Regions from separate parts of the Arthrobacter sp. SLBN-83 genome, predicted to be linked through region 4. Evidence: riboswitches for the same ligand, from Rfam matches in the RefSeq annotation. Region 4 holds a riboswitch; each other region holds the start of a gene.
What was found. A riboswitch is a leader RNA that binds a small molecule or an ion and turns the genes downstream of it on or off. The one in region 4 is predicted to bind S-adenosylmethionine.
Positions count from the first base shown of each region.

Region 1 (5,889 bases), 1.4 Mb from region 4:
GCTGCGAGGACGTGATGGGCTTGTCCTGCCATTCAGTGAACGAATAGATGACCTTGACGTAATCCTCGATGGAGGATGAGGGCGCGCTGGTCTTCACAGGTCCAAGCCTACCGGTTGAGCTGTGGCGGCACGGTGCGCTGCGCCGGTCATGCCCTCACGGCGCGCCACGCCAACGTGAGGTAGGGAAGTTGGATCTGCTGGTCGGGGACGTACGCAAGGTGCTCGTGCAGGTACCAGTCCAGGTTGGCCAGGACCTTGGCCCTCGTTGCCTCATTGGCCCGCAGGTAGTAGCTGCGCGACTTGGTGAGCTCCATCAGGTCCCTGGCGGTCACGGTGTCCTGCCAGTGGGTGACGTGTCCTTCGAGCCCGTGGAATTCAGGCCCCACCACGGGTTTGTGGCCCGGCCGGTACACGTCACCTGCGTGCATGATCCGGGAAAGGCGGTGTACCCAGGGCACCGAGGTGTCCAGCTGGTTCCAGACCAGGCCGAGGGTTCCGTGCGGGCGCAGCACCCGGGCCAGCTCGTTACTTGCGGCCAGCGGGTCGCACCAGTGCCAGGCCTGGGCAACGGTAACGACGTCGAAACACGAGTCGGGCAGGCCGGTCGCCTCGGCGGTTCCCACCACAGCCCTGGCGCCCGGGCAGTGGGCCGTCAGCTGGGCAAGCATGTCCGCGGAGGGGTCGACGGCGGTGACGTCCAGTCCCAGGTCCAGCAGCAACGAGGTGAACTTTCCGGTCCCCGCGCCGACGTCCAGCGCGTCCTTGGCATCGGTGGGCACCAGCCAGCGGACCGATTCCTCCGGGTATCCCGGGCGGATGCGATGGTAGTGCCTGCCGCCGTCCTGGAAGCTCTGCCCGAGCTCCCGGCGCCGCCCGTGATCGAGCCTGGGGCCACCCCGAACCACGCGTGGCCTCCTTCTGTGCTGCCAGTGATCTCCCTTTGAATTTACCGCACGGACGGTCGCCGGTTGCTGCTGGAAGGGTGCACCCCTTCCCTGGAACTGCCTAGTCGTCGATGCAGGGCGCTGCGCCGGCCGTCCCCGGGGTGTTCGGTGCCCAGTGCGGGTAGGTGCGGGCATCGTTGGCGGGCACCCACCGGCCGGCGTCCACCACGTAGTCCCAGCCCAGCCCTTCGCTGCGCAGCGAGCGGATGCCCGTGAGGAGGCGTTCGGCATCCTCCAGCCGTGATCCGACGCCGAAGCTTGCCCGAAGCGAGCCGGACGGCAGGCCAAGGCGCTTCAGAAGGGGATGGGCGCAAAAGCGTCCATCGCGCAGGCCCACGCCGTGCTCGGCGGCGAGGTAGGCCGCCACCAGCCCCGCGTCGTAGCCCTCCACGGAGAAGTTGACCACGCCGATGGTGTCCGTTTCCGGGTTGCTGTCCTTGAAGATCTGGTGGACCGTGACGCCGTCAATGTCCTTCAGTCCCTCCACCAGGAAGGAACGGATGGCGGATTCGTGGGCATGCCACCGGTCCTGGTCCAGCGCCGCGATCACCTGCGTGGCGCGGGCCAGGGTGGCGGCTCCGAGGACGTTCGGTGAGCCCCCCTCATGGCGGGCAGGGCCGGTGGCCCAGCTGACGCCGTCGAGCTTTGCTTCCTTTACCGCGCCGCCGCCGGCAAGGTGGGGGACGCCCGCGTCCAGCCAGTCAGGGCGTCCCACCAGGACACCGGCGCCGAACGGTGCGTACAGCTTGTGGCCGGAAAACGCGAGGTAATCTATGCCGTCGTCGCTGATGTCCACCCGGCGGTGCGGTGCCAGCTGCGCCGCATCCACTACGATCCGTGCACCGTGCTGGTGGGCCAGCGTGGCCAGGGCCCGGATGGGAAGGATCTCGCCGGTGACGTTTGATGCGCCGGTGACTGCCAGCAGGCTGACCCCGCCCTGCTCCAGCTCGGCGCGGACAGCGTCGAGGGTGCCGGTGAGCGTGTCCGCGGCGACGATGCTCCGGTGCGGTACGCCCTGCCAGGGCAGCAGGTTGGCGTGGTGTTCGATGTCCAGGTAGAGCACATCGCCGGCGGGCCGGCCATCGCTGATGGGAAGGCAACCTGCCAGGAGGTTCAGCGAGTCCGTGGTGTTGCGGGTGAAGATGACCGAGTCGTCCGGGCGGCCCCCGACGAAATCGCGGACAATGCTGCGCGCGTTCTCGTAAACCGAGGTGCTGATCTGGGAGGCGTACCCTGCCCCGCGGTGGACGCTTGCGTAGTAGGGCAGGATCTCGTTCAGGTAGGCGGACACCACGGAGAGCGCGGGGGCGGAGGCGCCATAGTCAAGGTTCGCGTACCGCACGTGGCCGCCGGTGATGAGCGGCGCCTGGATTTCCGCGCCGGTGACCGCCGCGAGGGGCCGTATTGCGTGGCGTTCAGCAGCAACGGTGGCTTCGGTGATGGCGGGCTGGGGGGAGACGGTGGCAGTTGTCACAGAGACCTCACTTGAATACAGGACTCCGGCAAAGTGGAATCCGCGCTTGCCGCATCCGCTCCGGACCGGCCTGGTCGTCACCCGGGGCACCCCACCGCGAATGGAGGGTTGCCGGCCAGCAAACCGGGGTTTAGCGCTGGCACTCGTGACCTGGATAAAAGCGTAGGACATGCGGCGGCCAAGACTGAACCAGCAACGATTGTTAAGCCCTTTGTTACGCGCCGCCGAATAAACGACGGCGGACACCTCCTTTGGAAGGTGTCCGTCGTCGCTTTATTCGTTTTCCCACTGGAACGTCAACTGTTACAGCAAATCGTCCAGGTAAGGGTTCAGGCGGTGCAGCACCTCCGAGTGCAGGATGGAGTTGGTGGCCAGGGCGTTCCCGCCAAAGGGGCCGTCCTCGCCTTCCAAAGACGTGAAACGGCCGCCGGCCTCCACCACGATCGGCACCAGGGCGGCCATGTCGTAAAGGTTCAGTTCCGGTTCGCAGGCGATGTCCACGGAGCCCTCGGCCACCATGCAGTACGACCAAAAATCCCCATAGGCGCGGGTCCGCCACACGTCCTCGGTGAGGCCCAGGAACTCGTCGAGGTTTCCCCGTTCCTTCCATCCAGTGAGGCTGGAGTAGGAGAGGGAGGCATCGGCGAGGCTGGAGACGTTGGAGACGCGGAGCCGGGTGGCAGCCGCCAGCGACCTGCCCATGTACGCGCCCATCCCTTTTGCCGCCCACCAGCGCTTGCCCAGGGCCGGGGCGCTGACCACGCCCACCACCGGCTCGCCCTCGTCAACGAGGGCGATCAGGGTAGCCCAGACCGGAACGCCGCGGACAAAGTTCTTGGTCCCGTCAATGGGGTCGATGATCCAGCGCCGCGAACCGTGGCCCGTGCTGCCGAACTCTTCGCCCAGGACCGCGTCACGGGGGCGGGAACGTGAGAGCTGCCCGCGGATCGCTTCCTCGGCGGCCTTGTCCGCATCGGTGACCGGGGTCAGGTCCGGCTTGGTCTCAACGTGGAGGTCCAGGGCCTTGAAGCGGCTCATGGTCTGGTCATCCACGGAGTCGGCCAGGACATGTGCCAGGCGCAGGTCATCGTTGTAGCTCGAAGCGGGTTGGATCATGGTTCCAAACTACCGTCTGCCCATGCTTCTTCCGGGGAGAACGCGTCAGTTGACGCTGCCGAGCTCTTTGGTTTCCTGTGCTTCCATCCTTGGATCCGTGCCGAGCAGCCGCCGCAGCGAGGCGAGCCGTGCGGGACCAGTGGGACCTGCGTGTCCGTCCGCCACCCAGTCGTCGAGGCCGCAGTCCACTGCAGTTGCCGTGTGCTTGCAGCCCCGTTCGCAGTTCTCGATGCCGGGGGAGAGGTCCGGGAAAGAGCGCAGGATCCGGTCAGGGTCCACGTGGGCCAAACCGAAGGATCTGATGCCCGGGGTATCGATGATCCAGCTGCCGGCCGGCGCGTCCGCCAGGCGCAGCGCCAGGGCCGACGACGATGTATGCCGGCCCCGGCCGGTCACCGCGTTGACTCCGCCGGTGGCCCGCTCGGCCCCGGTCAACGCGTTGACCATGGTGGACTTGCCCACGCCCGAATGTCCGAGCATGACCGTGACCTGGCCGTCCAGGTGCGCGCGAAGCTCGGCCACGGCGGCGCTGTCCAACCGGGCCGAAAGGCCGTCGTCGGAGCGCGCATCGATGCCCGAGGCCTGGGCGTCAGCCGTCCGGCTGATGATCACCGGGAAGTCCAGGTGGGTGTAGTTGGACAACAGTTCCGCGGGGTCCTTGACGTCGGCCTTGGTGACCAGCAGGATCGGTTCGATGCCGGCGTCGTACGCGGCCACCAGGGCACGATCGATGAATCCGGTCCGCGGCTCAGGGTTGGCCGCCGCCACCACGATCACCAGCTGGTCCGCGTTGGCCACCACGGCACGTTCGATCGGGTCTGTGTCGTCGGCGCTGCGGCGCAGGAGCGTTTTGCGGTCCTGGATCTTCACCAGGCGGGCCAGCGTGTCCGGCGCTCCCGACACGTCTCCCACAAGCGAGACAAAGTCGCCGGCAACCACCGGCGAGCGGCGAAGTTCGCGGGCGCGTGCCGCAATCACCACTCGTTCGTTCTTCGAGTCCTCACCCACCACTGCCGTGTACCGGCCGCGGTCCACGGTGATGATCCGTCCGGTGACGGCGTCGTCGTGGCTGGGCCGGTCCTTGGTGCGGGGCCTGGAACCCTTCTTGTTCGGCCGGATTCGGACGTCGGATTCGTCCCAGGAGTCAGTGCGCCGCGCCACCGCTGGGCTCCTCCGGTCCGGATGCCGCCGCGGCGTCCTGGGCCAGCATGCCTGCCCATAGCTGGGGGAAATCAGGCATGGTCTTGGCGGTGGTGGCAATGTCCTCCACCTGCACCCCCTCCACCGCCAGGCCCAGGATGGCGCCGGCAGTGGCCATGCGGTGGTCAGCATAACTGCGGACGACGCCGGCATGCAGTCGGGCGGGACGGATCACCAGGCCGTCGCTGGTTTCCTCTGCGTCTCCGCCAAGCCGGTTGATTTCCGTCACCAGGGCCGCGAGCCGGTCCGTCTCGTGTCCGCGCAGGTGGGCGATCCCGGTGAGCCGGGAGGGGCCGGTGGCCAGCGCACACAGGGCTGCCACCGTAGGCGCAAGCTCGCTGGTGTCGGCGAAGGTGCCGCCCTTGATCTCCTCGCCGCCGGTGACGGTCAGGACCCCGTCGGCCAGGGTAACGTCTGCGCCCATTTTCGCGAGGATGTCGCGCCACAGGTCTCCCACCTGCTGGGTCTCCGCCGGCCAGTTGGGAATCCGCACCGTACCCTTCGAAGCCAGCGCGGCTGCCAGGAACGGACCGGCGTTGGAAAGGTCCTGCTCGATCCGCTGGTCGAAGGCGCGGATCGGCCCGGGCGCCACCACCCAATGATTGGGAACGGAGTTGTCCACCGAGACGCCCGCACCGCGCAGGACAGCCACGGTCATGTTGATGTGGTCCAGGCTGGGCACCGGCTTCCCCACGTGCTCCAGGTGCAGGCCCTCGTCGAACCTCGCCCCCACCAGGAGGAGGGCGGAAACGAACTGCGACGATGCGCTGGCGTCAATCACCAGATGGCCGCCCCGGACCGAGCCCTTGCCTTCCACGGTGAACGGGAGCGATGACGGTGCGGAGCCGTCTTCGGAGGCAACGGCAACACCCAGAGCTTTCAGGGCCTCGATGATGGTCCCCATAGGCCGCTTGCGGGCGTGCGGATCACCGTCGAAGACACTGGTTCCGTTGCGGAGCGCCGCCAGTGGCGGAACGAACCGCATGACGGTGCCGGCCAGCCCGCAGTCGATCCTGGTGAGGGACGCCTCGGCGGCTGCCGGCAGCGGAACCACCTCCAGATCAGGGCCAAAGTCACCGTCCCCTGGCACCTCGGTAATCGTGGCACCCAGCTGCCGGAGCGCGTCGATCATCAATGCGGAATCCCTGGAGTGCA
Region 1 is NZ_VFMX01000001.1:2,974,237-2,980,125, forward strand. It holds gene FBY30_RS13895 (metal-dependent transcriptional regulator) at 1-97, opposite strand, end outside; gene FBY30_RS13900 (class I SAM-dependent methyltransferase) at 147-905, opposite strand; gene FBY30_RS13905 (aminotransferase class V-fold PLP-dependent enzyme) at 1,006-2,418, opposite strand; SAM riboswitch class IV at 2,456-2,569, opposite strand; gene hisN (histidinol-phosphatase) at 2,722-3,534, opposite strand; gene rsgA (ribosome small subunit-dependent GTPase A) at 3,580-4,695, opposite strand; gene aroA (3-phosphoshikimate 1-carboxyvinyltransferase) at 4,679-5,889, opposite strand, start outside.
Region 1: another riboswitch for S-adenosylmethionine. It lies ahead of FBY30_RS13905 (aminotransferase class V-fold PLP-dependent enzyme); the one in region 4 lies ahead of metX (homoserine O-acetyltransferase MetX).

Region 2 (5,889 bases), 2.7 Mb from region 4:
ACTTGGAATCGCCCAGGTTGTTGGAGATGTCGATGATCCGCAGCCCGTCCAGCAGCGCGAAGGCAGCCTCCTTGCCGGAGCGCCCACCCGAAGGAGCAAGCTCCAAGGTAAGGACCGTCCCGCCGGCGCTCATCTGCTTCGCCGCCAGCCCATACTGCGGGTGCGACTTCAGCAGCGGATACTTCACCCAGCTCACGGCCGGCTGCTCCTCCAGCCACTCGGCAAGCCGGAGGGCCGTGGCGGAGGAGTGGTTGACGCGCAGGCCCATGGTTTCCAGGCCCTTGGTCAGCACCCAGGCGTTGAACGGGGAAAGTGCGGGGCCGGTGTGGCGCATCAGCTGCTTCACGGGGCCCTCGATGAACTCCTTGGTGCCCAGGATGGCACCGCCCATCACCCGGCCCTGGCCGTCGATGTGCTTGGTGCCCGAGTAGACGATGACGTCCGCCCCAAGATCACCGCAGCGCTGCAGCAGGGGAGTGGCAAAGACATTGTCTGCCACTACGGTGGCCCCGGCGGCGTGCGCCAGTTCGCTGACCGCGGCGATGTCCACGATTTCCTGCATGGGGTTGGACGGGGATTCGAAGAAGACGGCCGTGGTGGGCTTGGAGAGCGCTTCGCGCCACTGGTCCAGGTCCGGGCCGTCCACGAACACCGTCTCCACACCCCACCGGGGCAGGATCTCGTTCAGGACCACGAAGCAGGAACCGAACAGCGAGCGTGCGGCCACCACCCGGTCGCCCGCTGCCAGCAGGGCACCCAGGGCCGTGAACACCGCGGACATGCCAGAGGCCGTCGCGAAGCATGCTTCGGTGCCTTCCAGCAGCCGGAGCCGTTCCTGGAAGGTGGCCACGGACGGGTTGCCGTAGCGGGAGTAGACAAAGCGCTCGTCTTCGCCGGTAAATGCACGTTCGGCGGCCGCCGCGGATTCGTAGACGAAGCCGGAGTTGAGGAAGATGGCCTCCGACGTTTCCTGGAAGTTGCTGCGGTCCAGCCCGCCGCGGACGGCCTGCGTATCAGGGTTCCAGCCGGGGGCGTCTTGGTTGAAGCTCACTTAGTTCTTTCCGAGGTTGGTGGGCAGGCCGCGGTTCTTCCAGCCATTGACGGTCCGCTCGCCGAAGCGGTCGGGATCGCCCTCGAAGCCCTCAAGGACGCTGTAGGCGGTAAAACCTGCCTGGGTGGCGGCGGTGGCCGCAGCGATGGAGCGCTTGCCGGAGCGGCACAGGAACACCAGTTCCGTGTGCGGGTCCTCCGGTGCCTGGTCCGTCAGGTCCTTGATGAAGTCCGGGTTGGGGATACCGCCGGGGAAGGTCCACTGGATGAACAGGGGGTCGTTGTCCGTGGCCTTGGTGTCAGGGATGCCGATGTGGGCCCATTCGCCCTCGGTGCGGACATCCACCAGGACGGCACCCTGCTCCAGCTTGGTCCAGGCTTCCTGCGGCGTCAGGTCTCCGGCGTAGCTCATGCGTGGCCCTCGCCGTCGAACTCGCCCTCAAGCTCGTCCACGGCAGTGGCCACGGCGGCATCCGCCGAGGCGATGGCGGCCGGAAGGACGATGGCCTGCGCCACGATGACGGTGGTGCCGTTGAAGGTGGCTGCGGGACTGCCGTGCAGCACGTACCCGTCGGCGAGTGCAGCGGAGATCCGCTCGCAGAATTCACGGTTGTCCGCGCCGGTAATCAGGCGGTAGGACAGTCTCTCATCAGGGGCGGGTGCGTCGGACACGACGGATCTCCTTCTCTCACGCTTGCAGCTCGAATGGGTCGATATGCCGAGTATTCACCTGAGGCACCCCGCCGCGAAAGGGAGGGTTGCCGACCGGCCAGTCAGGGCTTGGCGCCGGTACTCATTACTCCCCAAAAACGTAACACCTCTCCTCCCAAGCCGCACGGCCGCCGTCGTCACGTTCCGTAATTCGCCGGGCGCCCAGGCGACACGCGAAGGCCGCCCGCCCGATAAAGTCTTACCGGGGGCGCAGCCCCGTCTCCACAGCAATGAGTACCGGGGGGTCCTTGCAACATGCGGGCAGTCACATCGCACCACCACGCCAAGTGGCGGAACCGTACGCGTTCCGCCGTCGCCTATCTGGCAACCATCGTTATCGCCTTCCTGGCCGTGCTGGCGCCGGCAGGTCCGGCGCAGGCGGCCCCGGCGGAACCGGACAAGGGCAAGCCGTGGCTGGGTGCTGTGCTTGAGTGGGGCGAGGACACCGCCGCAGGCTTCAGCGACCGGCTGGGCGCCAGCCCCGCCGTCTTCGGCCACGACATCACCTTTCCTTTCCGCGATTCGGAACGGAACGACATCGACGGCTTCCTGCAGCAGGCCGCAGCCAAAGGTGCACATGCCCTGCTCACGGTGAAGCCGTCGGTGCCGCTGGACCAGCTCGGCACCAGCGAGGCCGAAGCCTTCGCCCAGCAGGTGCAGGTCCTCACCTCCGGGTTCAAGGGGCAGTTGCTGGTCCGGTTCGCTCCTGACATGAACACCAGCTGGGTGGGCTGGGGCCAGCAGCCCGCCGCCTACCGGCAGGCTTTCCAGGCGGTGTCCAAGGCATTCAAGAAGGACGACGGCGGCCGGGTCGCCATGGTGTGGGCACCTTACCTGGGCAAGGACTACCCCTTTGACCGGAACCGGAATGCGCCGCAGCCGGGAAGCGAGGGGTTCGCCTTGCTGGACACGAACGGGGACGGGACCTGGAACGGAAGTGACAGCGCCTACGCACCGTACTACCCCGGCGACGACGCCGTGGACTGGGTGGGTCTGTCCGCCTACCATGACGACACGGCCGGCGGGGCCGCCGTCAACACTGTGCCCCGCGCCGGCGAGCTCCAGGAGATGCTGACGGCGTCCGGTGGCGAAAACTTCTATGGCACCTACGCCGAGGGGCACCGGAAGCCCTTCCTCCTGCAGACCTCGGCGTTTTACAGCCCGTCAACCGGCGGGGCGCCCGAAGTCGACATCAAAACCGGCTGGTGGGACCAGGTGGTGGCAACTGCCACCTCCCCGGAGTTCGCACGCACGGCCGCCGTCGTGTGGGATGAGCGCACCAGTACCAGGGACACCGGTGTGGCGAGCATCAGCTGGCTGCTCACTGGAAGCCCGGAGATTGCCAAAGCGGCGGCGGACCGGCTGAAGGCCTCGCCGATGGTGACCGGCCCTGTCACCGATGCGGCACCCACCACCTATGTCCGCGCCAACACCCTCTCCGGGCCTGCTGCCTGGACTGTTGCCGCCGCCATGGCCATCCTCCTGGTGGCCCTGTGGCAGGTTCCGCGCAGGATCACCGCAGCCACGGCCTGGAGCTACCAGGACCCTTCCACCAGGGACTCGCGCGTTGACCTGTTGCGCGGGATGGCCATCGTCTTTGTGGTGGTCAACCACCTGGGTATGGCCTCGCTGTTCCAGCTGCTCACGCAGGAGGCCGTGGGCTTTGTGTCAGGCGCAGAGCTGTTCGTCCTGTTCTCCGGCCTGGTGGTGGGCATGGTGTACGGGCCCAAAGCCAAGGAGGACTTCGGGCGGGTTGTGGACCTCACGTCACGCCGCGCAGGCAAGCTCTACCTGACGGCGCTCGCCGTGCTGATCGGCGTCTTCCTGCTGTCCCTGCTCCCGTTCTTCCACACCGAGGCGCTGACCACGTTCGTGGACCAGGGGACCGGGGGTGCCGGGCACAATGGTGCCGGCCGGACCTACGACCTCTATGCGGGCATGTCCTCGCTGTTCCAGTTCCCCGTGCCGCCCCAGGTGCTGCCGGCCATCATCCTGCTGCAGTTCGGGCCGTGGCAGTTCAACGTCATGGGCCTCTACGTGGTGCTTTTGCTCGTCAGCCCGCTCATCCTGGCGGCGCTGAACCGTGGAAAGGCGGTCTGGGTGTTGGCGGTGACCCTGGCCGTATACGCGGTGGGTACAGTGACCAGGTTCCGCGTCCTGCCGTCGCAGTTCGAGGATTCCTTCCCCTTGCTGGTGTGGCAGGTGCTGTTTGTGCTGGGGTTGGTTGCCGGCTACTACCGCCGTGCCATCGTTGCCTGGCTGTCCAGGCACACCTGGGTGGTGATTGCCTGCACCGCGGCGGCGTTCGCGCTGGCCTTCCTGTCCTGGGGGAATCCCTACCTGGCCAACAACTACGACGTCCGCCTGGCGCTCATGCCGGACGCGGCATACCGCAGCATGTACGACGCACTCTTTGGCCGCACATACCTGGCTCCCGGCCGCCTGCTCAATGTCATGGTTTTGGTGGTGGCGGCCTACGCATTCCTCAGCGCCTACTGGAAGCCGGTGCAGCGGGCCCTTGGCTGGTTCCTGATCCCGCTGGGCCGGGCCACGCTGTACGTGTTCATCATGCATGTGCTGCTGATCGCCGTCGTAGCCAATATTCCGGCGCTGCAGCAGCAAAGCATCTTCCTCAACACCGCGGCCTACGCCGTGGTCCTGGCGCTGCTGTGGGTGATGGTGCGCACCAGGTTCCTCTTCCGGATCATTCCCACCTAGTCCGGACAGGGCCTGCGGGTGCAACCGCTGAGTTTCCCGTGATGGCCCAGGGCATGAAAAATGCCGTGGCACCGAAGTGCCACAGCATGTCTTTGTTCATGAGCAGGCGGGTTGCCCGTGCCCGGATGGACCCAAGGACGTTAGACAAGCCCCGGATAGCTGGCGAGGATATAGTCTGCGGCGGCTGGGCCCTTCATGCGGAGTCCGTTGTGCCCGGGGTTGATCCTGTGTTTCATGGCTGACCAAAAAGTGGATTCGCTTCCGAGCGGCTGCTGATTGATCACGCACCAGCTGGTGTACAGCCCGTAAAGGCGGTCGCGGTTCAGGCTGGAATCGGATACATGGTCGGAATAGGTTGCTTCGTGGAGGAACAGATCGAACTGCGAGTTAGCCATGACGGCTCCCTTCGCTAAGTGCTCGGCGCTGCCGTGTGGCTACAACAGCAAACCACGATCCCCTGCACGGGGCGATCGGGGTTATATAGTGCATCCCCAGCTAAGGCTGAGGGGTGACAGCGCTCTCACCGCTTGTCTACACTGTAGACTTTACCCGTAGACCAGATAAGAGGCAACCGGCCCGGCGCCTCCCAGGACCGCGGCCGGCAGTGAGGATTTTTCGATGGCTTCCGCCAAAATTTCCCGGCCCGGCCAGCCCAAAGCGCGGCTGAGCAGGGACATCGTGCTGGCCAAAGCCCTGGAGCTGGTTGACGCCGAAGGACTGGACGCGCTGACCATGCGCTGTTTGGGGCAGGAACTTGGCAGGGACCCCATGAGCCTCTACCGCTACGCCGAAAACCGCGCCGCCCTGCTCGATGGCGTGGCGGAGCTTGTCCTCGACCAGCTGTCAATCAATGCCGGGGACCCGGACTGGAAAGCACAGCTGCGGGTCCTTGCACACGACCTGCGCCGGCTGGCACTCCAGCACCCCAACGTTGTGCCACTGCTGGTAACGCGGCCCCTGTCCACGCCGCTGGGACTACGGCCGCTGGGCACGCTGCGGCCACTGGAGCAGATCCTGTCCCTGCTGGTGGCGGCAGGATTCGAGCCTGCGGATGCGCTCCACGTCTACCGCGCCTACTATGGCTTCCTCTATGGCCACATCCTCAACGAGCTGCAGGAGTACGTGGTGGACCCGGAAGAAAACGAGGTGCTGCTGCGGCTGGGACTCCACCGCCTGCCCGCCAAGGAGTTTCCCAGGCTGCGTGCCCTGGCGCCGGCCCTCGCGGAGTACGACGGCGGCATGGAGCTTGACCAGGGGCTCACCATCCTGCTCTCCGGGCTGGAGGCACAGCTTTCACGGCCCGTGGCACGTTCCGGCGCCTGACGCTGAGAGCTGCTATTCGAATGACGCGCGCCGCCGGTCCTGGACGCGGGTGTTCCAGACATCCGGCCGGTTCACCTGGAACCTGCG
Region 2 is NZ_VFMX01000001.1:1,714,030-1,719,918, forward strand. It holds gene FBY30_RS07805 (O-succinylhomoserine sulfhydrylase) at 1-1,051, opposite strand, end outside; gene FBY30_RS07810 (rhodanese-like domain-containing protein) at 1,052-1,462, opposite strand; gene FBY30_RS07815 (DUF1737 domain-containing protein) at 1,459-1,722, opposite strand; SAM riboswitch class IV at 1,736-1,851, opposite strand; gene opgC (OpgC domain-containing protein) at 2,017-4,479, shown strand; gene FBY30_RS07825 (hypothetical protein) at 4,620-4,874, opposite strand; gene FBY30_RS07830 (TetR/AcrR family transcriptional regulator C-terminal domain-containing protein) at 5,098-5,802, shown strand; gene FBY30_RS07835 (pyridoxamine 5'-phosphate oxidase family protein) at 5,815-5,889, opposite strand, start outside.
Region 2: another riboswitch for S-adenosylmethionine. It lies ahead of FBY30_RS07815 (DUF1737 domain-containing protein); the one in region 4 lies ahead of metX (homoserine O-acetyltransferase MetX).

Region 3 (5,889 bases), 3.5 Mb from region 4:
GGAGGCATGGCGGGCCAGGACGGCGTCGTACCAGCCGCAGCGGCGCGGCCGGCCCGTGTTGACGCCGAACTCACCGCCGGTCTTCTGCAGGTACATGCCCATCTCGTCGAAGAGTTCCGTGGGGAATGGGCCGGCGCCAACACGGGTGGTGTAGGCCTTGATGATGCCGATGGAGCGCGAGATCCGGGTGGGGCCAATGCCAGACCCCACCGACGCGCCGCCGGCGGTGGGGTTGGAGGAGGTCACGAACGGGTAGGTGCCGTGGTCCACGTCCAGGAAGGTGGCCTGGCCGCCCTCCATCAGCACCACTTTTCCTTCGTCCAGGGCGGAGTTCAGGACCAGGGTGCTGTCGATGACCAGCGGGCGGAGCCGCTCAGCATAGGACAGGAAGTACTCCACGATCTCGTCCACCACCACGCTGCGGCGGTTGTAGACCTTGACCAGGAGTTCGTTCTTCTGGCGCAGCGAGCCTTCCACCTTCTGGCGGAGGATGGATTCGTCAAAGACGTCCTGGACGCGGATGCCCAGCCGGGCCACCTTGTCCATGTAGGCGGGGCCGATGCCGCGGCCGGTGGTGCCGATGGCACGTTTGCCGAGGAAGCGTTCGGTCACCTTGTCCAGGACCTGGTGGTACGGGGCCACCAGGTGTGCGTTGGCGGAGACGCGCAGTTTGGAGGTGTCGGCGCCGCGGGCCTGCAGGCCGTCGATCTCCTGGAAGAGGGCCTCGAGGTTCACTACACAGCCGTTGCCGATGATGGGAACGGCGTTTGGGCTGAGGATGCCCGCCGGCAGCAGCTTGAGTTCGTACTTTTCACCGCCCACGACGACGGTGTGCCCGGCGTTGTTGCCGCCGTTGGGCTTGACGACGTAGTCAACACGGCCACCCAGCAGGTCGGTGGCCTTGCCTTTTCCTTCGTCGCCCCACTGGGCTCCTACGATCACAATTGCTGGCATGGGATCCTCCCCCATTCGTTCGGGCTGCCCGGGTTTGCCACGAGGTGGCGGGCCCATGCAGCGCCGTTCATGAGAATGCCCCGAACATACCGGCCTTCACGCGGCCGCAGCACGGCACGGCGAAAGAAGAGTCCCGGGGCTCTTACCACCCAAGTTTAGCCGATGGGGCACTTTGTCCATTGTTGGCCCGCCGCGGCCCCTTATGCGGGAAGGGCCGCGGCGGCCCTGGTCAGAACCGCCGCGGCGCGCCGGTGCTGCTACTCGTCCTCCGCCTCCCCTGCGGGCCGGGACGTCTGCTCGGCGAGCGTGTCCCAGAAGGAGGTGTCGGCGTCGGCAATGGAACCGTCCGCAATGGCGGCGGCGGTGGACGTCAGCGTGGTGACCGTCTGCTTGATCAGGTAGCCGTTGCTGCGCTGGCCCAGCGCGTAGCCGTCCAGGTAGTGGTCGGACATGCCGCGCATCTCGAAGAGCAAGGTGGCGATGCCGTATTCCACGGAGATGCCGTTGCGGCTGATGGTTTCGGCGCTGCCGCCCTGGTACTTGCCCAGGTGGCCCCAGCCGGTGGAGTCGACGTTATTGAAGACCACGGCACCCAGCTGCTTCGACTTTTCGACGACGGCGGGATCTGCGTTGGGGGTGGTGGGGTACAGGATGGAGCCGGAGACCAGCTTGCCGTCACGCTCAGCACGGGTGCCCTGGTGGTGCAGGTCAATCATGTAGTCGATCCGGTACTTGCGCATCACGTTGTTGTGCAGCGCCTGGGTTTCCGGCTGGACCTTGGCCACGTGGTCGCGGTTCAGGTCCACGCCCTCCGCGTTGTAGCGGGTGAGGTGCCGGTCCCCCTTGGCGAGGTAGTTGTCCAGGGAGAAGTTCACGTCCCCCATGGCGCCATCGGCGTTGAGCATTGGCAGCACCAGGATGTTCACGCCCTTGAGGATGTCCGCCGATTTGCCGGTACCCAGGTGCTTGATGACCTCCATGGCACCCTCGGTGGTGAGCTGCTCGTTGCCGTGCTGCTGGGTCAGGTAAAGGATGGTGGGCTTGGCCGGATCGGAAATGTACTTGACCAGGTGGATGTCGCGGCCCTTCACGGTCCGGCCGATGACTTCCAGTTCCATGGCCGGCTGCTTGGCGTCCTGGTCCTTCAGGAAGGAAACCATCTGGTCATAGGTGGCCAGTTTCGTTGTAGTGATCTGGCCATTGCCGTCATAGCCGGGTCCTTCGCCCACCGCGTTTGCCAGCGGTGCCGGTCCCGCCACGACAGCGAGCGCCAGGGCCCCGGAAAGGGCAAGGTTCCTGAAGGTTTGCAGGGATTTGTTCACGCTGCGGTACCTCTTCTTTGAGTGTGATGTGGTGCATGCGAGTGGGGCAGCCAGCCGTCATTTCCCTCATTTGGCTGTGACAAGAGCCAACCAAGCTGGACAAAGTCTGTCAATACGCTGGACGAATTCTGTAAGGCACAAGGAGCCGCTCGATGGATGATTATTTTGGGCGCCAAGGGAAGCCGCCGAAATAAAGCGTGCAGGACTTGCCCGGACGCGGGCTTCTCGATTTAAGTGAGAGGGAACCATCCGGAGCGGCCGAGAGACCTGGCTCGATGACGCCGCAGCAACCACGGATCAGCAGATTTGTTGCTGCCCGAAGGTGCTACTGCCAGGACCGATGGAAAGAGAGATTCCAGCATGTCCCTGAACACTGACCACATCCGCGTAACCCACGCCGGGTCCTTGCCCCGAACCCCGGAACTCATTGCCGCCAACGCCGCCAAGGAAGCCGACGGCATCTCCCCCGAATTCCTTGAGCTCCTGGAGGCTTCGGTGGTGGACATCGTCCGGCGCCAAAAAGACCTGGGCATCGACATCCCCAACGACGGCGAATACGGCCACACCATGTCCAGTTCCGTGGACTACGGCGCCTGGTGGAACTACTCGTTCTCCCGACTCGGCGGCCTGGAGCCGACCAATGTTGACCGCTGGGCCGACTCGCAGGTGCACCGCTCCTCGCCGGGCCACATCGTCCTGACCTCCTTCCCGGACCGGCGGGACCGGCAGGCGTTCAACGAGGCGTACAACGATCCCTCCTCGGGCATCCTCACCCACCGCAAGAGCGTTGCCCAGCCCAAGATCGCCGGCCCCCTGACCTACACGGGCCAGGACCTGGTGGCGTCGGACATCAGGAACCTGAAGACGGGGTTGGCTGCCGCGGGCCTCTCCGACGGTTTCGTGGCCTCGCTCTCCCCCGGCTCCTGCGCAAGGGTGGCCAACGAGTACTACAAGTCAGACGAGGAACTGGTCTACGCCTGCGCCGACGCCATGCGGGAGGAATACAAGGCGATCATCGATGCCGGCCTCACCGTGCAGCTCGATGATCCGTCACTGGCCGAGAGCTGGGACCAGATCAACCCCGAGCCCTCCCTGGAGGACTACCTGAAGTTCATCCAGCTGCGTGTCGAAGCCACCAACTGGGCCCTCCGGGATCTTCCCCAGGAACAGATCCGGTTGCACGTCTGCTGGGGCTCCTGGCACGGCCCGCACACCACGGACATCCCGTTCGCGGACATCATCGGGTCGGTGCTGCAGGTCAATGCCGGCGCCTACTCCTTTGAGGCCGCGAACGTCCGCCACGAACACGAGTGGCGGGTCTGGGAGGACACCAAACTCCCGGAGGGCAAGGTCATCATCCCCGGGGTAGTCTCGCATGCCACGAACGTGGTGGAGCACCCGGACCTGGTGGCGGACCGCATTGTCCGCTTTGCCGACGTCGTGGGCAGGGAAAATGTTATCGCCTCCACCGACTGCGGCCTGGGCGGCAGGGTCCACCCGCAGATAGCCTTTGCCAAGCTGGAAGCACTGGGCGAGGGCGCCCGCCGCGCCACCAAGCGCCTCTGGTAAACGGCCGGCCGTGCCGCCGCGCCGGCTGTTCCTTCCGTCACCGGAATGGGGCAGCCGGCGTTTCGCTTCCGGGGGCTTGCTAAACTGGAGCAGGCCGGCGAGGTCCGGCCCACCCCAACCAACCGCTGCTGATGCGTCGCGCCTCCCCGCGCCCTCATCCGGCCGCGGCAGCAACGCCAATCCCCGCAGGAGAACCAGCACTTCATGACAGCCCTGGCCCCCGAAACTTTCCACGAACAGCTCATGAGCCGCCGCTACGAACCGAGCGTTGCAGCCGTCAACGAACTGTGCGATTCCCTGCAGGAGGCCAAGCCCGGAACTGTGGTCCCCTACGTCGACCCCATGCACGACGTCGAGGAATGCCGCATTATCAGCCTCTACTCCAACATCGGCGAGGCAGATCCCTCCGGTTTCATCACCGCCGGAGACCAGGACGCCGCCACCCGTATGCTGGGCATCCAGTGGAAGCTGGGACTGCGCCCCGAGTTCGTGATGCCGTGGAACGTCCACCCGTGGCACGTCCCCGGCGAAGCCAACGGCAAGTTCACCCCGGACCAGGTCCAGGCCGGCCTGAAGCCCCTGCTGAAGTTCCTGGCCCTGGTGCCGCGTGCATCGGTCATCGTGGCGCACGGCACTGAAGCCAACCGCCTGGCAAACCTGCTTTTGAAGACCGAGGTCCCCCTGCTGTGGCGCCGCGGCCTGAAGACCTACAAGGTCCGCTCGCTGAGCGGCCGCGCGTTCGCCGGTTCCCCTGCACGCCAGGAGGAGTTCCTCGAGGACATGCGCACGGCCTACGCAGACGCCATGGCCCGCACCGGCATCGCCCGGAAGGCCTAGCGGACCAACGCGCGACGGCGGGTGGTGACTTTCACCTGAAAGTCACCACCCGCCGTCGTCATTTAAGCACGTGGCGCTTCACTTGCCCTCGATGGCCGCTTTCGCCTTGGGATCCGAGTCGTTGAGGAACTTCTCGATCCGTTCCGGCTCGTCCGCCTCGCCAATGGCCGAGGACGCCCGCCCCAGGGAGTAGAGCGCCCGCAGGAACCCGCGGTTGGGCGCGTGCTCCCATGGGATGGGTCCCACGCCGCGCCAGCCGTTGCGGCGCAGCGCGTCCAAGCCCCGGTGGTAGCCCACCCGTGAGTAGGCGTAGGAGTCGATGGTGCGCCCTTCCGACCATGCTTCCTCGGCCAGGATGGCCCAGAGCAATGAGGAGGTGGGGTGCTTTTCAACGAGGTCCAGTGCTTCGTGCCCGGCCTCCAGCTGTGCGTTGACCTCGGTCTCGGCGGGCAGGAGCGTGGGCTCCGGCCCCATCAGGTTCCGGCGGAACTCGTCCGACATCTAGAAGGTCTTTCCGGCCGAACCGAGCTGCTTGGTGGCTTCCACCACGCGGGCTGCCAGGCCGGCTTCGGCGGAGGCGCCCCAGACGCGGGGATCGTAGGTCTTCTTGTTGCCCACTTCGCCGTCCACCTTCAGGACGCCGTCGTAGTTCTTGAACATGTGGTCCGCCACGGGACGCGTGTAGGCGTACTGGGTGTCGGTGTCGATGTTCATCTTGATCACGCCGTAGGAGACGGCGTCAGCGATTTCCTGGTCGGAGGAGCCGGAGCCGCCGTGGAACACCAGGTCGAACGGGTTTTCCTTGCCGATCTTGGCGCCCACCTGGGCCTGGATGTCCTTGAGGATCTCCGGGCGGAGCTTGACCCCACCGGGCTTGTAGACGCCGTGGACGTTGCCGAAGGTCAGGGCGGTGATGTAGCGGCCGTTCTCGCCGGCGCCCAGGGCGTCGATGGTGGCCAGGGCGTCCTCAACCGTGGTGTACAGCTTGTCGTTGATGGCGTTCTCCACGCCGTCCTCTTCACCGCCGACGGTGCCGATCTCCACCTCGAGGATCATCTTGGCAGCAGCGGTGCGCTGGAGCAGGTCGCGGGCGATGCGCAGGTTCTCCTGCAGGGTCTCCGCGGAGCCGTCCCACATGTGCGAGTTGAACAGCGGGTTGCGGCCGGCCTTGACCTCGGCCTCGGAAGCCTCGAGCAGCGGCAGGACG
Region 3 is NZ_VFMX01000001.1:839,960-845,848, forward strand. It holds gene FBY30_RS03725 (adenylosuccinate synthase) at 1-954, opposite strand, end outside; gene FBY30_RS03730 (M14 family zinc carboxypeptidase) at 1,212-2,276, opposite strand; SAM riboswitch class I at 2,519-2,623, shown strand; gene FBY30_RS03735 (cobalamin-independent methionine synthase II family protein) at 2,637-3,845, shown strand; gene FBY30_RS03740 (uracil-DNA glycosylase) at 4,050-4,682, shown strand; gene FBY30_RS03745 (DUF3151 domain-containing protein) at 4,761-5,183, opposite strand; gene fbaA (class II fructose-bisphosphate aldolase) at 5,184-5,889, opposite strand, start outside.
Region 3: another riboswitch for S-adenosylmethionine. It lies ahead of FBY30_RS03735 (cobalamin-independent methionine synthase II family protein); the one in region 4 lies ahead of metX (homoserine O-acetyltransferase MetX).

Region 4 (5,889 bases):
GGAGATCGTGGTGGGCCGGGCCGACGTCAGCACTGCCCAGACCATCTTCCTGAGCAACTACTACCTGCGCCTCTACGCCAGCCAGGACTATGCAGCGCGGCACGGCCTTCCGGAAACGCTCGACGGCGTGGGGCAGCACGCGTTTGTCTCTTACGTCGAGTCTGCGCTCCAGGTGGCGGAACTGGGCCCCCGCTGGTCATCGCAGCTGCCAATGCCCCGAACAAGCTTCCAGGCCACCAGCGTCTTCGCCCAAGTGGAGGCGGTACGCCAGGGCGCCGGCATTGGCCTGCTGCCCAACTTCATGGTGGCGGACCGGGAGGATTTCGTTCCCGTCCTGGCCGGCGACTTTGAGCGCCAGCTCCCCATCTGGGCCGTTGCCCGTCCGGAGTCGCTCCGGTCGGGCCGCGTGCAGGCGGTGATCGCGGCCTTGAAGGAAGAGCTGAAGGAGCGCGCGGGACTGCTGGCCGGCTGAGTCAGGCCTGGAAGAGCCGGCGCACTACCTCCCCGGCTGCGAGCGCGTCCAGGCCCTCGTTGATTTCGCTCAGTGGCCGCGTGTCCGTGTGCAGCAGCTCAACCGGCAGCCTCCCCTCCCGCCAGTACCCCAGGTACTTGGGGATGTCGCGGGCGGGAACGGCATCACCCATGTAGGAGCCCAGCAGCCGCTTGCCTGCTCCCGCGAACTGGAGGGCCGGGACGGTCAACTCGGCGGACGGATGCGGAAGGCCCACCGAGACCACCGCCCCACCCCGGGTGACCCGCTCCAGGCAGGACGCGATCACCCCTGCCGAGCCCACCGCCTCGATGGCAACGTCCACTCCGTCGCCCGAAGCTTCGCCAATCAGCCGGCCGGCGTCGTCCGGCGTACCCACCGCGGTGGCACCGGCATCACGGGCCAGCTGGTGTTTTCCCTGGTTCGGGTCGATGGCAATCACGCTGGCAGCTCCGGCCAGGCGTGCCGCCATGACGACGGAAAGGCCCACCGCGCCCAGGCCGAACACTGCCACGTGCTGTCCCTGGCTGACTCCCGCCGTGTTGAACACCGCGCCCATTCCGGTGAGCACGGCGCAACCAAACATTGCCGCGACCGTGTCCGGGACGTCGTCGTCAATCACCACCACTGATTCCCGCGCAACCACTGCGTAATCCGCGAAGGCCGAGACACCCAGGTGATGGTTGATGCGCTCCCCCTCCGGCGTCCGCAACAGTGCCGGACCATGGAGCAGGTCACCGGATCCGTTCACCTCAGCTGCCCGGTGGCAAAGCGCGGGCCGGCCGGCCAGGCAGGCCCGGCAATGGCCGCAGCTGGGTACGAACACCAACACCACGTGGTCGCCAACGGACACGTCCTCCACACCTTGGCCCACGGACACTACGCGCCCCACCGCCTCATGGCCCAGGGCCATGGGAAGCGGCCGGACCCTTGAGCCGTCCACCACGGAGAGATCGGAGTGGCACAGGCTCGAATAGGTGATGGCAACCCCCAGTTCACCCGCCCGGGGCTCCGGCTGCTGGAGCTCCTGCACCAGCAGTGGCCGGGCGTCGGCGTAGCTGCGTTTACCGGAGGCGTCTCCAGTGGCGGGGACGGTTGCGTACAGGACGGCGGCTTTCATGGGACCCCTACTTCTTGCTGGCGGCCAACAGGTCGGCGGTGCCCTGGGCGTCGGCGGCATCCACGTCGTGGAGTGAGACGCCGCGGGTCTCCTTCAGGAAGAAGACCGCGACGGCGGTGATGGCGCAGGCGATGAGCAGGTAGACGGCCACGGGAACCGAGGACTTGTAGGTGGCCAGAAGTGAGGCGGCGATGATGGGGGCCAGGGAGCCGGCAACTATCGAGGTCACCTGGTAGCCCAGGGAGACGCCGGAGTAGCGCATCCGGGTGGGGAACATTTCCGCCATGATGGCAGGTTGGCCGGCGTACATAAAGGCGTGGAACACCAGGCCGATCATGATGGACGCCAGGATGATGAAGTCGTTCTTTGTGTCCATCATCGGGAAGGCAAAGAAGCCCCACGTGGCACCCATGACGGCGCCGGCCATGTAGACGGGCTTGCGGCCAAAGCGGTCCGAGAGCTTGCCGATCATGGGCACCACGGCGAAGTGGACGGCGTGGGCCAGGAGCAGCAGGAGGAGGATGCGGGTAGTGTCCGCCTGCACCACGGTCTTGAGGTAGGTGATGGAGAACGTCACCACCAGGTAGTACAGGATGTTTTCCGCGAAGCGCAGGCCCATGGCGGTGAAGACCCCGCGCGGGTAGCGGCGGAAGACCTCGGCCACGCCGTAGCCCTTATGGCCGGCGTCCACTTCCTTGCGGGCCTCAAGGAAGATGGGGGCATCGTTGACCTTGGTCCGGATGTAGTAGCCGATCAGGACGATCACCGCGGACAGCCAGAAGGCAACGCGCCAGCCCCATCCGAGGAAGGCTTCCTGGGTCAGGGTGGAGGACAGGACGAACAGCACGGCCGTGGCGAGGAGGTTGCCCAGGGGCACCGCTGACTGCGGCCAGCTGGCCCAGAACCCGCGGGACTTGCTGGGGCTGTGCTCTGCCACGAGGAGGACGGCGCCGCCCCATTCCCCGCCAACAGCGAAGCCCTGCGCAAACCGGAGGATGACCAGCAGCGCCGGAGCCCAGTAGCCGATCTGCGCGAATGTGGGCAGGCAGCCCATGAGGAAGGTGGAGACTCCCACCAGGACGATGCTCAGCTGCAGCAGCTGCTTGCGGCCGAACTTGTCGCCGAAGTGGCCAAAGACGATGCCGCCGATGGGACGGGCCACGAAGCCGACGGCGTAGGTAAGGAAGGCGGCGATGATGCCGTCCAGTTCGGTCCCGGCGTTGGGGAAGAAGGCCTTTCCGAACACCAGGGTGGCGGCCGATGCGTAGAGGAAGAACTCGTACCACTCCACGACGGTGCCGGCCATGGAGGCCGTCACCACCTTCTTCAGGCCTGATGCCTTGACGTCGGTTTCCTCGGTGCGCCTTGCGGCGGAGCGTTCCGTACTCATGCGAACTCCTTCGGCGTCGTCGTCGACACCATGGGGACAGTCGATGGCAGCCGCGTGTGATGTACACCACGAAAAGCGGCTTCGATGAGTATGGTCTGCCTGCCCGTGCAACCTCAACGCCCATTAGTGCAGAAGGCATCTGCAGGGATGCACATTGCTGGTGGTTTGCTGGGTGGTACTAGGCCAGGAAGCTGCTCCGGAGCTGCGGCCCCAGCTGGCCGATCTCGGTAAGGAATCCGTCGTGGCCAATGGGCGCCTGGATGATGTGGACGTCCACCTCGCCGGGCAGCGCCTGCGCAAGCTCCCGCGACTGGCTTGGGAAGTAGAGCCGGTCGGAGTCGACGGCGGCCACGAAGAAGCGTGCAGTAGTACCGGCCAGGGTTTCGGCCAGGGTCCCCCGCCCGCGGCAGACGTCATGGCTCATCAGCGCTTCGGTCAGGGCGATGTAGCTGTTGGCGTCAAAGCGCTTCACGAGCTTATTGCCCTGGTGGTCCAGGTAGCTTTCCACCTGGTAGCGGCCGCGGGCTGCCAACACTTCGCCCTGCAGGGGCGACTCGGATGCCTGGGCTGACCGGCCGAAGCGGCCTTCCAGTTCCGCGGCGGACCTGTACGTGATGTGGGCGATGCGCCGGGCAAGGGCCAGGCCCTGTTCAGGGCAGGGACCGCCGTAGTAGTCGCCGCCGTTGAAGTTTTGATCCTGCCGGATGGCCAGGGTTTGGGCCTGGGCGAAGGCGATCTGCTCCGCAGTGCTCGCCGCACCCACGGAGATCACGGCGCAGCGCTGAACCCTTTCCGGGTAGGTCACCGCCCATTCCAGTGCGCGGGCACCGCCCATGGAGCCGCCAAGGACCGCGAACCAGCTCTTGATCCCCAACTGGTCTGCCAGCCGGGCCTCGGCCACGGTGCTGTCCCGCAGCGTGACCAGGGGGAAGCGCGAGCCCCAGGGCGCTCCGTCGGGGGCGGGCGAGGAGGGGCCGGTGGAGCCGTAGCAGCCGCCAACGATGTTGATGGACACCACGAAGAAACGGTTGGTGTCCACGGGGGCGCCGGGGCCGGCCAGCTGTTCCCACCAGCCTTCTTCGTCGGTGTCACCGCGGGTCACGTGGGTGCTGCCGGTGAGCGCGTGCTCGATCAGGACGGCGTTGCTGGCATCCGCGTTGAGGGTGCCCCAGGTTTCGTAGGCCAGCGTTACGTCGGGCAGGTATCCCCCGGCCTCGAGCTCCAGTCCCCCAATGGAGGCGTAGCGGACAATTCCGTGTTCGGGGATGGTGGTTGGGGCGACGGTAACCGTCATGGCAGACCTCTTCTACGCGCTTGCCTGCCGTCGTCTGACCGGCAGGCCAGGTCCTCACCCGGGGCACCCCACCGCGGAAGGAGGGTTGCCGGCCAGCAAGCCGGGGCTGTCACTGGCACTCATGACCTGGATCGAGTGTACGAAACACCACCCGGTCCAAGCCAAGAGTGTGACTGGTTATGACTTCCCGGCTTGCTGCCCGCCCCGCCTTACCGCCCAAGTGGAGGCCCGGCGTCGTGCTTTACGCTTCTAGGCGCTTTTCGCAGCCCTGAAGCCTGCTTCCAGGTCGGCCAGGATGTCGTCGATGTGTTCCAGACCCACGGAAAGCCTGACGAGTCCCGGGTGCACCCCGGCCACCGCCTGCTGCTCGGGCGAGAGCTGGCTGTGCGTGGTCGACGCCGGGTGGATGACCAGGGAGCGCACGTCGCCGATGTTGGCCACGTGGGAGTGCAGTTCCAGGGCGTCGACGAAGCGTTTGCCCGCCTCCGCTCCGCCGGCCAGGTTGAAGGCGACGACGGCGCCCGTACCCTTGGGGCCGTACTTGCGGCCACGCTCGTACCAGGGGCTGGATGGCAGCCCGGCGTAGGCGACCGATTCGACGTCGTCCCTTGCCTCAAGCCAGCGCGCCACCTCGGTGGCGTTGGCCACGTGGCGTTCCACCCGCAGGCTCAATGTCTCCAGGCCCTGGGAAATCAGGAAGGCATTGAAAGGCGAGACCGCCGAGCCCAGGTCGCGCAGGAGCTGGACGCGCGCCTTGAGGATGTAGGAGAGGTTGGCCCCCAACGCGCCGTCGGCTCCCAGGTCCCGGGCGTAGACCAGCCCGTTGTAGGTGGGATCCGGGGTGTTGAAGCTTGGGAACCGTTCCGGGTCCTTGCTGAAATCGAATTTACCGGAATCGACGATCACGCCGGCGATGGCTGTACCGTGGCCGCCCAGGTATTTAGTGGCTGAGTGGATCACGATGTCCGCTCCCCACTCCAGCGGGCGGATCAGGTATGGGGTGGAGAGGGTGTTGTCCACGATGAGGGGCACGCCGGCCTGGTGGGCGACCTCGGAGATGCCCTCGATGTCCAGGACGTCCTGGCGCGGGTTGGAGACCACTTCACCGAAGAAGAGCTTGGTGTTGGGCTGGACGGCGTTGCGCCACTGGTCCAGGTTGTCGGGATCGTCCACGAACGTGACGGAAATACCGAACTTCTTCAGGGTGTGGGCGAACAAATTGTAGGTACCGCCGTAGAGGCTGGGGCTGGCCACGATATGGTCCCCTGCCTCGGCGATGTTGAGCACCGCGAATGTTTCGGCGGCCTGGCCGGAGCTCAGCAGCAGCGCAGCGAGGCCACCTTCAAGGCTGGCGATCCGCTGTTCCACGGCGTCCTGCGTCGGGTTGCCGATGCGGGTGTAGATGGGCGCGAGCTCGGACAGTGCGAAGCGGTTTGCTGCGCTCTCGGCCGTAGGGAACACGAAGGATGTGGTCTGGTAGATGGGCAGCGCACGGGCTCCCGCGGCACTGTCCACTTCCTGGCCGGCGTGGATCTGGCGGGTTTCGAAGGACCAACCGTTGGACATCCAAATCTCCTTTGACGTGGGCCCGGCAT
Region 4 is NZ_VFMX01000001.1:4,369,273-4,375,161, forward strand. It holds gene FBY30_RS20440 (LysR family transcriptional regulator) at 1-472, shown strand, start outside; gene FBY30_RS20445 (alcohol dehydrogenase catalytic domain-containing protein) at 474-1,610, opposite strand; gene FBY30_RS20450 (MFS transporter) at 1,618-3,000, opposite strand; gene metX (homoserine O-acetyltransferase MetX) at 3,179-4,294, opposite strand; SAM riboswitch class IV at 4,306-4,421, opposite strand; gene FBY30_RS20460 (bifunctional o-acetylhomoserine/o-acetylserine sulfhydrylase) at 4,544-5,860, opposite strand.